Regions from separate parts of the Sorangium sp. So ce385 genome, predicted to be linked through region 1. Evidence: predicted binding sites of a transcription regulator. Region 1 holds the regulator's gene; each other region holds the start of a gene.
What was found. The regulator HrcA, encoded in region 1, represses chaperone genes, less so after heat shock. The targets are predictions, from matches to a motif close to GNTAGCACTCNCCNNNGGNGAGTGCTANC.
Positions count from the first base shown of each region.

Region 2: a site for HrcA is predicted at 3,212-3,240, ahead of groES (co-chaperone GroES). Genes of this name have one in related genera too.
Region 3: a site for HrcA is predicted at 1,789-1,817, ahead of groES (co-chaperone GroES). Genes of this name have one in related genera too.

Region 1 is NZ_CP150337.1:11,662-16,933, forward strand. It holds gene WME83_RS00030 (HAD-IC family P-type ATPase) at 1-577, shown strand, start outside; gene WME83_RS00035 (Fur family transcriptional regulator) at 609-1,121, opposite strand; gene WME83_RS00040 (hypothetical protein) at 1,224-2,294, opposite strand; gene WME83_RS00045 (hypothetical protein) at 2,365-3,159, opposite strand; gene hrcA (heat-inducible transcriptional repressor HrcA) at 3,489-4,532, shown strand; gene WME83_RS00055 (RluA family pseudouridine synthase) at 4,525-5,272, opposite strand, start outside.
Region 2 is NZ_CP150337.1:4,594,651-4,599,922, reverse strand. It holds gene WME83_RS16950 (MBL fold metallo-hydrolase) at 1-177, opposite strand, end outside; gene WME83_RS16945 (Crp/Fnr family transcriptional regulator) at 182-838, opposite strand; gene groL (chaperonin GroEL) at 1,040-2,728, opposite strand; gene groES (co-chaperone GroES) at 2,797-3,093, opposite strand; tRNA gene WME83_RS16930 (tRNA-Gln) at 3,657-3,730, shown strand; tRNA gene WME83_RS16925 (tRNA-Glu) at 3,770-3,844, shown strand; gene WME83_RS16920 (NUDIX hydrolase) at 4,103-4,798, shown strand; gene WME83_RS16915 (hypothetical protein) at 4,894-5,272, shown strand, end outside.
Region 3 is NZ_CP150337.1:9,895,462-9,900,733, forward strand. It holds gene WME83_RS36025 (response regulator transcription factor) at 1-82, opposite strand, end outside; gene WME83_RS36030 (hypothetical protein) at 202-867, opposite strand; gene WME83_RS36035 (hypothetical protein) at 867-1,472, opposite strand; gene groES (co-chaperone GroES) at 1,926-2,216, shown strand; gene groL (chaperonin GroEL) at 2,250-3,878, shown strand; gene WME83_RS36050 (GNAT family N-acetyltransferase) at 3,999-4,532, shown strand; gene WME83_RS36055 (TrmH family RNA methyltransferase) at 4,629-5,156, opposite strand; gene WME83_RS36060 (PDZ domain-containing protein) at 5,172-5,272, opposite strand, start outside.

The DNA of each region.
Region 1 (5,272 bases):
GGTCCTCGTCGCGGTGGGCGCGCGGCTCGTCGGCCTCATCGGCCTGCAGGACGGGCTGCGCCCCGGGGCGCGGGCCGCCATCCAGCACCTGCTCGACGCGCAGATCGAGCCGGTGCTGATGTCGGGCGACGCGCGCGAGACGTGCGAGGCGATCGGCCGCTCGCTCGACATCGACCACATCCGCCCCGAGGTGCTCCCCGCGGATCGCGGCGCCGAGGTGCGGCGCCTGATCGACGCGGGCACGAGCGTCGCCGTCCTCGGCCACGCGGGCGTCGACGACGCCGCGCTCGGCGCCGCGGACGTCTCCGTGGCCCTCGGCGCGGCCGGCGCTGCGCCCGCCGACTTCTCCGTCGTCCTCGCCTCGGACGACGTCCGCGACGCCGCGCTCTCCCTCGCGCTCGCGCACCGCACGCGCCTCGAGGCGCGCGTCGGGCTCGCGCTGAGCGTCGCCCCGGCGCTCGTCGGCGCCGCGGTGATCTCCGCGTTCGTGCTCCCGCCGGCCTACGCCCCCATCGCCTCGCTGCTCGGCGGCGTCATGGCCGTCGTCCACGCCCGCGCGCTCGACGCGAAGAGCTGAGCGGGCGCCGCCGACGGCGCCGCGCCGCGGGCTACGAGATGCCGGACGCCGCGTCCTTGGAGTCGCGGCAGTCCAGGCAGACGCCGTACATCTCGTGCTTGTGCCAGGTCACCTCGAAGCCGTATTTCGAGGCGATCTCTTCCTGGAGCGCCTCGATGCGCGGCTCCTCGAACTCGATGATCTTGCCGCAGCTCACGCAGATGAGGTGGTCGTGGTGCGCGCTGGCGTCGTCGGCCAGCTCGTAACGGCTGAGGCCGTCGCCGAACCGGCGCTCGGAGGCCACGCCGCACTCCGCGAGCAGCTTGAGCGTCCGGTACACCGTCGCGTACCCGATGCCGCGGTCGTGCGCGCGCACCTCCGTGAGCAGGTCCTCGATGGTCATGTGCGGCGCGCCCGAAAAGAACGTGTCGACGATCAGCCGGCGCTGCGCCGTCGACCTCAGCCCCTTCTTGGCCATGTACGCCTGGAGGCGGGCGCGCAGCCGGTCGAGGGCAACTTTGTCGACGTGGGTCACGTTGTCCCCCTCTCTCGCAACGACGGCCATGACGAGTTTATCCCGTTCGCGGCGAACCGCGTCAAGGCCGGCGACCGCGCCCGCTCGACGCGACCCGCCCATCGCGGCCGTTTCGCCGTTGCTACGCGGTCGTCACTCGCCGACCTGCGCCATGTAGCTGACCTGCGCGGCCGAGCCTCCCAGGGGGCTCAGCAGCGTGACGGGCGGCGCGACGAGCCCCGCCGCCGCCGTGTTGTCGATGACGACGTAGTAGAGGCCCGGGCGCAGCTTGTAGCGGCGCGTCTCGATGATCCCGGGCTGGAGCGGGCCGCCCGCCTGCACCGGGCCGGGCGGGGGGCCGAGCGGCTTGCCGGTCTGGTAGGCCTCGCGCCACGCGTCGCCCGTCAGCTTGTCGACGATCATGATGTCCACCGGCGCGCCCTGCACGCTCACCTTGAGGTAGAGCGCCTGGTCCGCGTCGGCGACCTCGAACGGCCCGAGGTAGTCGCGCTGGTGCGCGTGCACCTCGACGACCTCGTTCGCGAACGTGTACCGCTCGTCGTCCTCCACCTCGAACGGGTGGTGCGGCCGCTGCGGCGGCATGAGGATCCCCAGCGTGAAGTCCTTCCCGGTCTCCTCGTTGTAGAGGACGGTGAACCCGCGGGTCATCTCGCCCGCGACGAGCTGATTGCCGATCAGGTTGGCGATCCCGCCGAACGGCGCGACGTTCGCCATCACGTCGATGACGGGGTTCTCGACGTAGCCGAGCTGGAAGCTCGGGCCTTGCACGATCCGGTTCAGCCGCCCCCACACGTAGACGTCGTCGCCCGCGATCTGGAAGTCGGGCCGGTACTCGACGGAGGTGGTGAGGGAGAAGCCCACCCGCTTGGCCGGCTGCATGTAGCCGTACCCGGTGCCGGCGATGTGCACGGTGACGGTCTGGGCGGAGTCGTTGACGTCGTACGAGCACTGCATCGGGAAGAACCGCCCGATGCTCGACGATCGGTCCTGGAGGCGCAGCGAGACGCCGCTCTTCAGCATCTCGGGGCAGATCTTGCTGGCGCCGAAGTTCGAGAACAGAAACCAGCGGAGGCCGGGGCTCGCGTTCACGGGACCGCTGACGCAGGGGCAGCCGACGAACGTGAACGACAGCGCGACGGCGGCGAGCGTCAGCGCCGCCGATGCGGCGGACGCGCGGGGGCGCGGGGAGCTTCGTGCGGGCACGCGGGGTAACATAGCGGGTCGACCTCGGGGCGAGAGCGGGTTTGCGCCCGGGAGGACCGCGCCTCCCGGATCAGCGCACGAGATGCCATTGGACGCCGGGGGTCACCTCCAGATGCAGGTGGTTTTTGTGCGCCCGGTCGTAGTTGGGCGTGAGGATCGACGTGAAGATGTGCTGATCCGCGGCCTCGCACACGATGGAGCGCAGCTCGCGCGCCGCCGCGTCCGCCGGCGGGCCGCCGCTCGCGCCCTTGCCGGCCGCCCTGGGACGCCCGGTCGCCTTGGCGCCCTCGCCGCACACCGGCGCGCCGCGCCTGCCGACGAAGTCGCGCTCGACGTCGAGCCACTCCTCCGCGAACCCGTCGCCGGCGCGCTCCTTGACGAACCTGTAGGGATCGATGGCGAGCCCGCCCGGGTGCCTCGTGGCCAGCTTGCCCTCGGGCCACATCTTCGACGGAGGCCGCCAGGCCGAGAACATCAGCACCTCGACGACGTCGTGCACGCGCAGGATCCGGCTGAAGTCCGAGAGCGCGAGCGCGAGGCGGCAGTCGAAGACGTCGTACGGGTTGTCCGCGCGTTGGTGCGCCGGCAGCGCCGTCCGGTAGAGGACCCCGCCGACCCCCTGCATCAGCCGCACCGGCGCGAGCACGCCCGGCGCGCGCGGCACCGGCTCGAACGCGATCTTCCGCCGCGCGAGCGCCGCGCGGCACTGCTCCGCGCTCAGGGCCGCGTAGCGCGCCGACGGGTGCTTGGCCCAGTCCTGGTGGAACCGCACCTTCGGCTTGCCCTGCGCGCTCGGCGCGGCGGCGAGCGGGCCGAGCGCGAGGGCGAGGGCGGCGGCGGCGGCGGCGTGGCGTAAGGACGGCATCGTTGGCGGGGACGGCCTCCGGCGCGGCGAGGTGCCCGCCGGAGCTGAACCGGAGCTGAAGGCGTGAAGAAGGAGGAAGGCCGGAGGGGTAGAGGGAGGCAGCAGCGGCTCTGCGGAACCCTCGGGCGCGGCGGCCGCGCCCATCCTACCGCGCCATTTGACCGGGCCGCGCGATCGCCTCAAAATAGCTCTCATGCGCATCCGTGGGTCCAGCGCCCGCACGCGCGTCTTGACGTATGGGAGCGAAGGTCCGGCCCGCATGGCTTCCCGGTCCGGGCGGTCCCTGGTCCAGGTAGCCACAGCGGCGCTCAGCGCCGCCTGCAGTTGACATGCAAGATCTTTCCAATCGCGCTCGAAAGATCCTTTTCGCCGCGGTCACCGAGTTCATCGCGACGGGCGACCCTGTAGGCAGCAGGACGCTCGCGCGCAAGTACGGGCTGGATCTCTCGGCTGCCTCGATCCGCAACGTGCTCGCCGACCTCGAGGAGGCCGGCTACCTCCACCAGCCGCACACCTCCGCGGGCCGGATCCCGACCGACCGCGCGCTCCGGATGTTCATCGACGCGCTCGTCGAGCTCCGGTCGCTCTCCCCCGAGCAGCAGGCCGAGCTCAGCGCCAGGTTCACCGAGATCTACACGGTGGCGAGCGATCCGCTCCGCGAGACGGGGCGCTACCTGTCGGAGCTGTCGGGCGCCGCGGCGGTCGTCGCGGCGCCCCGGGCGGAGATCCGCGCCCTCGGCCAGCTGCGCTTCATCCCGACGAAGCCCGGGCAGCTGCTCGCGGTGCTCGTCTTCGCCGACGGCTCGGTCGAGAACCGCTTCATCTCGATCGACGAGGCGATCAACGAAGGGGAGCTCACCCGGATCCACAACCTGCTCGCCGACGTCATCGAGGGGCGCACGCTGGGCGAGATCCGGGATCTCTTCGCCCGCCGCCTCGCCGACGAGCGCCTCCAGATCGACGCGCTGAGGCGCCGCGCGTTCGAGCTCGGCAGCAAGGCGACGGCCGACGTGACGCGGCGGAGCGAGGTGGTCATCGAGGGGCAGAACCGCCTGATCGATCTGCCCGAGTACGCCGACGTCGACCGGCTCAGGAAGCTGATGAAGGCGCTCGAGGAGCGCGAGGAGCTCGTCGATCTGCTCGACCGCACCCTCGCCGCCGGCGCGGGCGAGGTCACCGTCTTCGTGGGCAGCGAGGCGGGCGACCTCGGCGGCGGCCAGCTCAGCCTCGTCGCGGCGCCGTACATGGAGAACGGGCGCGTCGCCGGCACCGTGGGCGTGCTCGGCCCGACGCGGATGGACTACGCGAAGGTGATGCCGCTCGTCGACGCGACCGCCGCGGCGATGAGCGAGGCGCGCGGCAAGGTCAGGTAGCGTCCATCGTCCGGCGCGGACCGCGGAGGCGCTCGAGCACCTCGTCGAAATCGGGGGGCGGCGGCGCCTGGAAGCGCATCGGCCGGCCGTCGGCGGGGTGGTCGAAGCCGAGCTCGACGGCGTGGAGCATCAGCCGCGGGGCGGGGATCTTCGGCCCGCGGTAGTCGCGCACGTAGACGGCCTCGCCGACGAGCGGGTGCCCGGCCTCGGCGAGGTGGATGCGGATCTGGTGCGTGCGCCCCGTCTCGAGGCGGCAGGCGACCAGCGTCGCGCCCGCGGCGCCGGCCCCCTCCTGCGGCCCGCGGAGCGCCTCGATCGGCTCGACGTGCGTCACCGCGAGCTGCCCCTCGCGCCGGCCGTCCCTGGCCGAGCCGCGCAGCCCGTCGCCCCGATCCTCGACGAGGTAGCTGCGGTACGTGCCGCGCGCGACGGCGCCGTGCGCGAGCGCCAGGTACTGCCGGTGCATCGCGCGGACGCGGAGCTGCTGGGCGAGGTGCTTCTTCGCGGCGAGCGTCCGCGCGAAGACGAGCAGCCCGCTCGTCCCCTTGTCGAGGCGCTGCACCACGCCGAGCGGCGCCCGCCCGCGCAGGCGGTCGCGCCGGGCCAGCACCTCCCGCACCAGCGCGTCGAGCGTCGCGGCCTGCTCCGCGGGGTCCTCGTCGCCGTAGGGGATGGTGCTCACGCCGGCGGGCTTGTTCACCACCACGACGCTCGCGTCCGCGTAGACCACGAGCTCGCCC
Region 2 (5,272 bases), 4.6 Mb from region 1:
GATGTGGTCGAGGTGCGCGTGGCTCACGAGGCACGCCTCGATCTTCGCCTGCTCCTTCACCTCGAGCCCGCTGGTCAGCGAGCCCGCGTCGATCGCGAGGACGTCGTCCACGACGAACGCGCACGTGCGATGCCGGGGGGTCTCCCCGCCGTGGCAGCCGATGACGCGCAGCTCCACTGGCTCAGCTCGCTCCGCCGAACTTCTGCGGCGTCTCCAGGAATTCGATGAAATCCTGAAACCTCCGCATGTCGGTCACCATGATCGCCCCCTGCCCAGGGGGCCCTTCCGCGAGGAGCTTCAGCCGGCGGAGCCGCGCCATCACCTCGTCCACCATTCCTTGCTCGACGTCGACCTCGCGCGCGATGTCCGCGGGGGAGGCGCGGAGGCGTATTCCTTGCGGCGTCTCTTCCCCGAACGCCTCGGCGTGGCGGGCGAGCGCGAGCATCACCCGCGCCTTCGGATCCCGGTGCATGAGGATCTCGACGAGCGCGTCCGCCGCGTCGAGCCGCTTCGCGAGCTTCTTGATCAGCCGGAACGCGATCTCGGTGTCCCGCTGCAGCATGGCCTTGAGCTTTCGCGCCTCGACCACGAGGCAGCGGGACGGCTCGCTGACGGTGGCCGTCGCGTTGCGCGGCTTGCTGTTCAGGATCGCCATCTCGCCGACGAACTCCCCGGGCCCGAGCACGGCGAGCACCTTGTCCTCGCCCTCGACCGATTTGGTGATCCGCACAGCGCCGGACTGGATGACGAACATGACCTCGCCGGGGTCGCCCTCGCGAAAGAGCACGTCGCCCGGCACATACTCGCGGCCATAGCGGGCGAACGACGACTCCGACATTGCCCGAGAGTCTAGCGCCGCGCGTGACCGCGGGTCAAAAACCCAGGCAAAGGCTCTCGGCCTCACAAAGCGCGAGGGGCCCTCCAAGCCAGTATGCTTTGGAGGACCCCTCGGCCCGCTTCGTCGGGAGCGGCGCGCGCCGCGTCGACCGCCCGGCGTCGCCGGAGGGCGGCGACGACCGGCGCGCGGCCGGACAGGCGGTCAACCCATGTCGAAGTCGCCCATGCCGCCCATGCCGCCCATGCCGCCCATGCCGCCCATGCCCCCCATGCCGCCCATGCCGCCGGGGGCGCCGCCGGCCGCCGGCTTCTCCTTCTTGGGCTTCTCGGCGACGAGGGCCTCGGTCGTGAGCATCAGGCTCGCGACGCTGGCCGCGTTGGAGAGCGCGTGCCGCACGACCTTGGCCGGGTCGATGACGCCGCCGGCGAGCAGGTCCTCGTACGCGTCGGTCGCGGCGTTGTAGCCGAACGTGGCCGCGCCCGACCGGACCTTCTCCACGACCACGGTGCCGTCGACGCCCGCGTTCTGGGCGATCTGGCGGAGCGGCGCCTCGAGGGCGCGGCGCACGAGCCGCACGCCGACGTCGCGCTCGTCGTTGAACTTGAGCTGCTCCAGGGCCGCGGCCGCCCGGAGGAGGGCCACGCCGCCGCCGACCACGATGCCTTCCTCGACGGCCGCGCGGGTCGCGTGCAGCGCGTCCTCGACGCGCGCCTTCTTCTCCTTCATCTCCGTCTCGGTCGCCGCGCCGACCTTCACCACCGCGACGCCGCCGGCGAGCTTCGCCAGCCGCTCCTGGAGCTTCTCGCGATCGTAGTCGCTCGTCGTGTCCGCGATCTGCTTGCGGATCGCCTCGATGCGGCCCTTGATCGCCGTCTTGTCGCCCTGGCCGTCGACGATGACCGTGTTGTCCTTGTCGATCTCGACGCGCTTGGCCGTCCCGAGGTCGCGCACCGTGGCGCTCTCGAGCTTCTGGCCGAGGTCCTCCATGAACGCGGTCGCGCCCGTGAGGATCGCGATGTCCTTCAGCATCTCCTTGCGGCGATCGCCGAAGCCGGGCGCCTTGACGGCGGCGACCTTGATGGTGCCGCGCAGCTTGTTCACGACGAGCGTGGCGAGCGCCTCACCCTCGACGTCCTCGGAGAGGATGAGCAGCTCGCGGCCCTGCTTCACCACCTGCTCGAGCAGCGGCAGGAGGTCGGCCATGGCCGAGATCTTCTTCTCGTGGACGAGGATGAGCGGGTTCGTGAGGACCGCCGTCATCTTCTCGGGATCGGTCACGAAGTAGGGCGAGAGGTAGCCGCGGTCGAACTGCATGCCGTCGACGGTCTCGAGCTCCGTCGTCATGCGCTTGTTCTCCTCGACCGTGATCACGCCCTCCTTGCCGACCTTCTCCATGGCGTCGGCGAGGATCTGGCCGATCTCCTTGTCGCCGTTCGCGCTGACGGTGGCGACCTGGGCGATCTGGTCCTTGTCCTTGGTCGGCTTGGCGGCCTGCTGCACGGACTCGATGACCTTCGCGACGGCCGCGTCGATGCCGCGCTTCAGGTTCATCGGGTTGTGCCCGGCCTCGACGAGCTTGAGGCCCTCGCCGAAGATCGCCTGGGCCAGCACCGTCGCCGTCGTCGTGCCGTCGCCGGCCTTGTCGCTGGTCTTCGAGGCGACCTCGCGGACCATCTGGGCGCCCATGTTCTCGAGCTTGCCGGCGAGCTCGACCTCCTTCGCGACCGTGACGCCGTCCTTCGTGACGACGGGCGCGCCCCAGCTCTTCTCGATGACGACGTTCCGCCCCTTGGGCCCGAGGGTCACCTTGACCGCATCGGCGAGCGTGTTCACGCCCTTCAGGATCGCGGCGCGGGCGCCGCGGCTATAAACGATCTGCTTCGCAGCCATCTCTCAATCCCCTCGCGGCCGCGCGGCCGCGTCTGCTAGCGCTTGCGTTCGGTTGCCTTCGATGCGGATCAGGAGGCGGACTCGGTCACGGCGAGCACGTCGTCCTCGCGGATGAGCACGTGCTCCTCGCCGTCGAGCTTCACCTCGGTGCCGCTGTACTTGCCGAACAGCACCTTGTCGCCGACCTTCACCTCGAGCGGGCGAACCTTGCCGTCCTTCAGGACCTTGCCGTTGCCCACCGCAACGACGCGCCCCTCGATCGGCTTCTCCTTCGCGGTGTCGGGGATGATGATGCCCCCCTTGGTCTTCGTCTCGCTCTCCACGCGCTTGACGACAATCCGATCCTGCAGCGGCCTGATTTTCATGGTGGCTCCCTCGTCCTCGGCTGGTTGACTGACCATCGGCTCGCCGGAGGTCCCGTTCGCCCCCCCGCAGGGGCCTTCCGCCCACACGACGAGAGCTAAGTGCCCAGGATCACAGTCGCTTGGCACTCTCCTAGGCCGGTGGCTAAACCGCGGCCGAAAGTAAATCAGTCGCCCGGCACGTCAAGGGCGCGCAGCAGACAGTCGCGACTTTTCCGGGGCCGTCGTCCGCGCGGAACGAAGAAGGAGTTCCTGGAGAAAGCGTCCGGGCAACCGTCACAATGCCGTGGAGGCCCGCCCGGGGAGATCGGGCGGCCGGGGGTGCGAGGGCGAGCGATGACGCTGCGGACGGAGGGGGCGGCGGCGCCGGACGGCGTGGCGGTGGCTGAGAGAGAGAGCGGCGGGCTCGAGGGGGGCGGAGAGGGCGGAGCGAACCGCGCGAAACACAGGGGATTTTCGGGCCCGTGACGATTTCTCGATCGGGTCCGATTTTGATCGCTTGACAACCCCACCGGTCCGAGTAGATTCCGCGGCCCGTGGCGCTGATGAACACAGCGCTGACCCCTTGGGGGATCGTCTAACGGCAGGACGCAAGATTCTGGCTCTTGCTATCAAGGTTCGAATCCTTGTCCCCCAGCCAGGTCGATCAGCTCTGCTATCGGCCTTCTCGACAGTACAAGGTCCCATCGTCTAGCGGTTAGGACATCGGCCTCTCACGCCGGTAACGCGGGTTCGATTCCCGCTGGGATCGCCAGCATCACCTCAGCTCTCCTGGCTACCGAGAGCTCCTCCGCGTCGCCCTGCGGCTGCGGCTCGCGAATCCGCGAGGCTGCGCCGTTCGTGTCTGTGCGCCGCGTGAGCACGGTGCGCGCCGGAACAGCTCGTCGAGCATCGCCGGGCGCTCCAACGTCGTCGCCCGGACCGTGAGCTTCTTGACGAAGCACGGCTTCGTCGAGGAGCACGCAGGGTAGCAACGCCGCCCCTCCGTTCGAAGTGCGCTACCCTCGGGCCCATGGCGGCGCAGGACGGGGACGAGCTGTTCGACATCTTCGATCGCAGCGGTAAGCCGCTCGGCGTGCGCAAGGCGCGCAAGCTCGTCCATCGCGACGGCGACTGGCATCGGAGCGTCCACGTGTGGGTGGTCCTCGAGCGCGCGCCCGACGGACGCCGGAGCAGCGCGGAGCCCTGGGTGCTCTTCCAGCAGCGCAGCCCGGACAAGGACACCTGGCCCGGCGCGTTCGAGGTCGCCGTGTCGGGGCACTACCGCGCCGGCGAGGATCTCGCGGAGGCGCTGCGTGAGGCCGAGGAGGAGATCGGCCTGCCGCTCGCGCCGGGCGACGTGCTCCGGCTCGGCACGTGCCGCCACATGGACGACCACGCGCCCGGCATCATCGACTGCGAGCTGGTGGACGTGTTGCTCGCGACCACCCGCCGCACGCTCGCGGCGTTCCGCCCCGATCCGGCCGAGGTCACCGCGCTGCTGTCGCTCCCGCTCGACGCGGCGCTGCGCCTCGTCCGGGGCGAGGTGCCCAGCGTGACCGGCCTGGTGCGGCAAGCGCCGGACGAGAGCGGCGCCGTGAAGATCGCGCCGCGCGACGTGCGGCTCGACGAGTTCGTGGCCGCGCGCGACGGCTATTACGAGTGCGCGCTCGAGAGCATCCGCCGCCACGCCGCGGGCGAGACGCCGGCCCCGTGGACGCTCGGCTAGCGCTCCCACCGAGCTCGTCCTGGCTCCGGCGCGCGGGCGCCGATTTCTTGGGCATTCGCGCCGGGCGGGGCAGAGTCGCGGCCGGAGGCTGCCCGATGAACCGACAGAAGACTCCGAGCGCTGTCCCTCGAGATGCCGTGGGGCGCTATCTGGCGAAGGCCACGCAGGGGAGCGGCGTGCGCGCCGTCGCCCTCGCCGGCGAGGAGGGCGCGCTCCTCGGCGGCGCGCGCCCCGGGGGCGCCGCGGCGAGCGACGACGAGCTCGCGCTGCTCGCCGCGCTGGGCGCCGGCTGCGCCGACAGGATCGCCGGCTACGCCGAGCTCGACGCGCTCGTCGATGCGGTCGCCGGCGACGACGACTTCTACGCGACGCGGCTCACGGTGTGCGAGCGGACGCTCTACCTCGCCTCGATCGGCGCGCGCGTCCCGCAGCAGAAGAAGGTCGCCGCGGAGCTCGGCCAGATCCTCGCGCCCG
Region 3 (5,272 bases), 4.4 Mb from region 1:
GGTGGCGCGCAACGAGGCTCAACATCGCCGGTTCGTCTTCGGCCACCAGCACACGGGGCGGCGTCATGCTCGCGGAAGGCATCGTGGTGCGGATGAGAGTACGTGCGCGCGAACCGGTCAAGAGAGAACGAGCCCGCGGGGACGCGACGCGCGCTCGGAGCCGCCCTCCCGCGGCGACCCCGAGCGCCGGCGAGACCTCGATCACGCCGCTCGCGCGAGGGCGATCTTTTCCGTCTGTCCCGCCGCGTAGAAGCGCCGCAGCGCGGCGAGCAGCTCGGCGTGCCGTCCCCGGCGAGCAAACTCGGCCTCCAGCCGGCCCACGAACCGCGCCGCCAGGTCGTTCGCGATCCGGTAGCGATCCCCGGTCTCGGTGCCCGGCGGATCCATGAAGGTGACGCGCTCGAAGAGGTGAGCGCGGATCCGCGCGGCGCGCTCGGGCTCGAAGCGCGCTGGCCCCGGCGGCGCGGCCTCGGGGCGGCGCCGGAGCGGCGGACCCGGGAGCTCGACCTCCTCGGCGAGGCCGCCGTGGACGAGCAGCACGTACTTGTCCACCTCGGCCTGGAGCTCGAGCTCGAGCTGGGTCGCCGGGAGCTCCCTGCGCGCCCGCTCGGCCACATAGAGGAAGTGGCTCACCCCCTCGACGATCTGGCAGATCTCGTCGAACGTCCCCTCCCGCCCGCGCGAGATCGCGCGGGCGGGCAGGTGCAGGGCCACCTCGATGTCCCCGTCCGCGTGCCGGATCAGCAGCGCCTCGCGCGCGCCGCCGTCCGTCGGCCGGATGAAATCGTCGACGGCGGGGGCGTCGTCGAGCGCGTAGGTGCGCGCGAGGTGCTGCTGGATCCGGGCGGGGAAGGTCGCGCCCCGCATCAGTTGAGCCCGCCCGTGCCGCGGCTCGGCACGAGCCCGCGCGCCCCGAGCTCCTCGGCGAGCCGGCTGGAGCCGGTGCGGACCCAGCGCTCGTAGAGCCGGAGCACCGCGCGTTCATCGCGAGCGCCGGACGCGAGCGTGCCGTCGGCCACATCGTTCAAGACGCTCACGAAGCGCTCGAACTTCTCGGCCATCTCCGCGAGGACGTCGGGGCCCTGGCCGCCGCGCGCGTTGAGGCGCAGCATCGCGGCGGCGTGGTGGTAGGCTGTCGACCCGACCCCGACCACGTAGCCTCGATCGACGCCCTTGAGCTCGATGTGGCCGCCGAAGAAGCCGACCACGTAGAGGACGCCGTCGCCGAGGTTGCGCAGCCGCCGGAAGCGCTCGGCGCCGGAGGCCTCCAGGGCGTCGCGCAGGAGAAAGGTCAGGGGCTGGTTGAAGGTGGACTCGGCGTGCTCGTCCGGGTGAGCGAAGGCACAAAGCAGACCGACCAGGTAACTCGACGCCGCCTCGGTCGCGGCGACGTTCCGAACTCGGAGCGCCTCGTCCACAACCTCCTGGAAGTAGCGGGTCATGCTCGGGGACACAGAGATCGCTTGGCTCACGGGGGCACCTCACTTGCGCGGGCACCCTGGATACCGACGTAACCCGGGCCACCACGCGCTCAGGTCAACCAGACACGTCCTGTCGGCCTCCCTCGGGCAGGAGACCGTGAGGGCGTCGCGTCACGGTGCAGCCGCATTTCCGCCCTCATACGCTCACTTTAGCCGAGGGACCTGGGCAAGCCCAGCCGCACGCTCCGCACCTTCTCCTGCAATCTCCAGGACTTACAGCCACCCGGGCGCCTGGCTGCCAGCGCGCAAAGTGCTGGATTGACCTACGCTTGACACCCTGGAGGGGGTGGCTATCTTCGGCGCGCCCGCTAGCACTCCCCTGAGGTGAGTGCTAGCAAAGTGCCCAGACTGCAATCGTATGGGACCTTGCGGCTGCTCAGGCAGGCCGTCTGGGTCCTGCCGTCTCGTGGGACGCGGCCGCTCGTCCCCGGAGGATTCGCAAAGATGAAGATTCGACCGCTCCAGGACCGCGTGATCGTTCAGCGCGTGAAGGAAGAAGAGAAGACCAAGGGGGGTCTCTACATCCCGGACACCGCGAAGGAGAAGCCGATCGAGGGCACGGTCGTCGCCGTCGGCAACGGCAAGGTCGGCGAGGACGGTACCGTGCGGAAGCTCGACGTCAAGGAGGGCGATCGCGTCCTCTTCGGCAAGTACTCGGGCACCGAGGTGAAGATCGACGGCGAGGAGCACCTCATCCTCCGCGAGGACGACATCCTCGGCGTGATCGAGAAGTGACGCGGGCGATAGCAGGAACTTAGGAGAGACACCATGGCAGCCAAAGAAATCATCTACAACGAGTCCGCCCGCAGCATGATCCTCGCGGGCGTCAACGCCCTCGCCGACGCGGTCAAGGTCACGCTCGGCCCGAAGGGGCGCAACGTCGTCATCGAGAAGAGCTTCGGCTCGCCGACGGTCACCAAGGACGGCGTCACGGTCGCCAAGGAGATCGAGCTCGAGAACCGCTTCGAGAACATGGGCGCCCAGATGGTCCGCGAGGTCGCCTCGAAGACGAGCGACATCGCCGGCGACGGGACGACCACGGCCACGGTGCTCGCCCAGGCGATCTACCGCGAGGGCTCCAAGCTCGTCGCGGCCGGCCACAACCCGATGGAGATCAAGCGCGGCATCGACAAGGCGGTCGAGGCGATCGTCGGGCACCTCCACAGCTCGGCCAAGCAGACCAAGGACGCGAAGGAGATCGCGCAGGTCGGCACGATCAGCGCGAACGGCGACGAGACGATCGGCAAGCTCCTCGCCGACGCCATGGAGAAGGTCGGCAAGGAGGGCGTGATCACGGTCGAGGAGGCCAAGAGCGCCGACACGACGCTCGACGTGGTCGAGGGCATGCAGTTCGACCGCGGCTACCTCTCGCCGTACTTCGTCACCGACCCCGAGGCGATGAAGGCGAACCTCGAGGACTGCTACATCCTCATCTCGGAGAAGAAGATCTCCAACATGAAGGACCTGCTCCCCGTGCTCGAGGCGATCGCCAAGAGCCAGAAGCAGCTCCTCATCATCGCCGAGGACGTCGAGGGCGAGGCGCTCGCGACCCTCGTCGTGAACAAGCTCCGCGGCACGCTGCACTGCGCGGCCGTGAAGGCGCCTGGCTTCGGCGATCGCCGCAAGGAGATGCTGAAGGACATCGCCGTCCTGACGGACGGCCAGGTGATCGCGGAGGAGCTCGGCCTCAAGCTCGAGAACGTCACGATCAGCGATCTCGGCCGTGCCAAGACGGTCATCATCGACAAGGACAACACCACGATCGTCGGCGGCCAGGGCAAGAAGGACAAGATCAAGGCCCGGCAGCAGGAGATCCGCGCCCAGATCGAGAACACGACGAGCGACTACGACCGCGAGAAGCTCCAGGAGCGCCTCGCGAAGCTCGTGGGTGGCGTCGCGGTGGTCAAGGTCGGCGCTGCGACCGAGACCGAGATGAAGGAGAAGAAGGCCCGCGTCGAGGACGCGCTCCACGCGACCCGCGCGGCCGTCGAGGAGGGCATCGTCCCGGGCGGCGGCGTGGCGCTCATCCGCGCGCAGAGCTCGCTCGAGAAGATCCAGGTCAACGACGAGCAGCGGTTCGGCGTGAACATTATCCGCCGCGCCATCGAGGAGCCCCTCCGCCAGATCTCCGCCAACGCCGGCGAGGAGGGCTCGATCGTCGTGCAGAAGGTGCGCGAGGGCAAGGACTCGTTCGGCTACAACGCGGCGTCGGGCGACTACGGCAACCTGCTCGAGATGGGCGTCATCGATCCGGTCAAGGTCGTCCGGTCGGCGCTCCAGAACGCGGCCAGCGTCGCCAGCCTGATGCTCACCACCGAGGCGCTCATCGCCGAGCGGCCGAAGGAGGAGAAGGCGGCGGCCGGCGGCGCCCACGCGGGCCACGGCCACGACTTCTGATCGCGGCGCGGGCAGCTAAGCCCGTCGGGTGAGGGCCGGCTTCCTCCTGGGGAAGTCGGCCCTTCTCCATTTCGACTTCCGGCAGGCCGCGACGCGTGATCTGATCCGCGCAGGTTCGCGATGAGCACCCTGACTACCGAGCGCCTTGAGCTGACCCCGGTCTCGCTGCCCCTGCTCGAGGCGGTCATCCGCGGAGATCGCCTCGAGGCCGAGGCGCTGTCCGGCGCGCGCTTCCCCGACGCCTGGCCCGGGCGCGCGCTCGTCGAGCGCGCCTTCAGCTCGCCGCTCGACCGGCTGCGCGACGACCCGGAGGCCTTCCTGTGGGGCACGCGGCTGATGGTGACGCGCGGCCAGGAGGCGCGCGTCGTCGTGGGCAGCGTGGTGCTGAACGGCCGGCCCGACGAGACCGGCACCGTGGAGATCGGCTACGGCGTCGAGGGGAAGTCCCAGGGCCAGGGCTACGCGACCGAGGGGTCGCGCGCCGTCCTGCACTGGACGCTGCAGCAGGCGAGCGTGCGGCGCGTGATCGCCACCACGCCGGCCTGGCACCGCGCGTCGCTCCGGGTGATCGAGAAGCTCGGGATGCGCGCTGCCGGGACGCTCGACCACGCCCTCCTCGGCGAGCTGCTCGTCTTCGAGCGCTCCCGCGAGTAGCGGCCCCTCGCGCCCGCCAGCGGCCCCCACGCAGGCCGCGAGCCGGAGGGCGCGCTGCGAGCGGCCGTCCGCGCGGCGGCCCGCGCAAGCGCGCCCTCAACCCCCGGCGCGGCTGGCGCCGCCGCGCGGGTCGCGGCGCCGAGCCCACTCGCACATCGTCATGCCCGCGGCGATCGCCACCGGGTACGAGTGGTTGATCCCGTACATGGGGATCGCGATCACGTCCTCGCACGCGTCGAGCAGCGCCGGCGGCAGCCCGTCGTCCTCGCTGCCGAACAGGAAGACGAGCCCGCGGGGGAACGGCGCCTCCCAGAGGGTCCGCCGCGCGTGGTCGCGCTCGACGCCGATGAGGGGACGGCCGCGCGCCGCCTCGAGGAAGGTCGCCTCGTCGGGGCACTCGACGATGGTCTCGTACTTCTGCATGCCCATCGAGGCGCGCTCGTAATAGGGCTCGGTCCCGATCAGGAAAATCTCGCGCACCAGGAAGGAGTGCGCGACGCGGATGATGGCGCCGATGTTGAACGGGTTCTTCGCGCGGCAGACGGCGATCGAGAAGTCGTTCCGCAGGGGGGCGAGCTCCTCGCGGATCTCCTGGGTGGTGAGCCCGAACGGCGGGATCTTCACGGCGCGCTGGCTTCCTTACTCGGCGGCAGCGAAGCGATCGTACAGCGGATAGATGGGCCCCTCGTGGAGCCTGAGCTGCTCGGTGGCGCCCGTCGCGTGCTTGACCAGGAGCACGA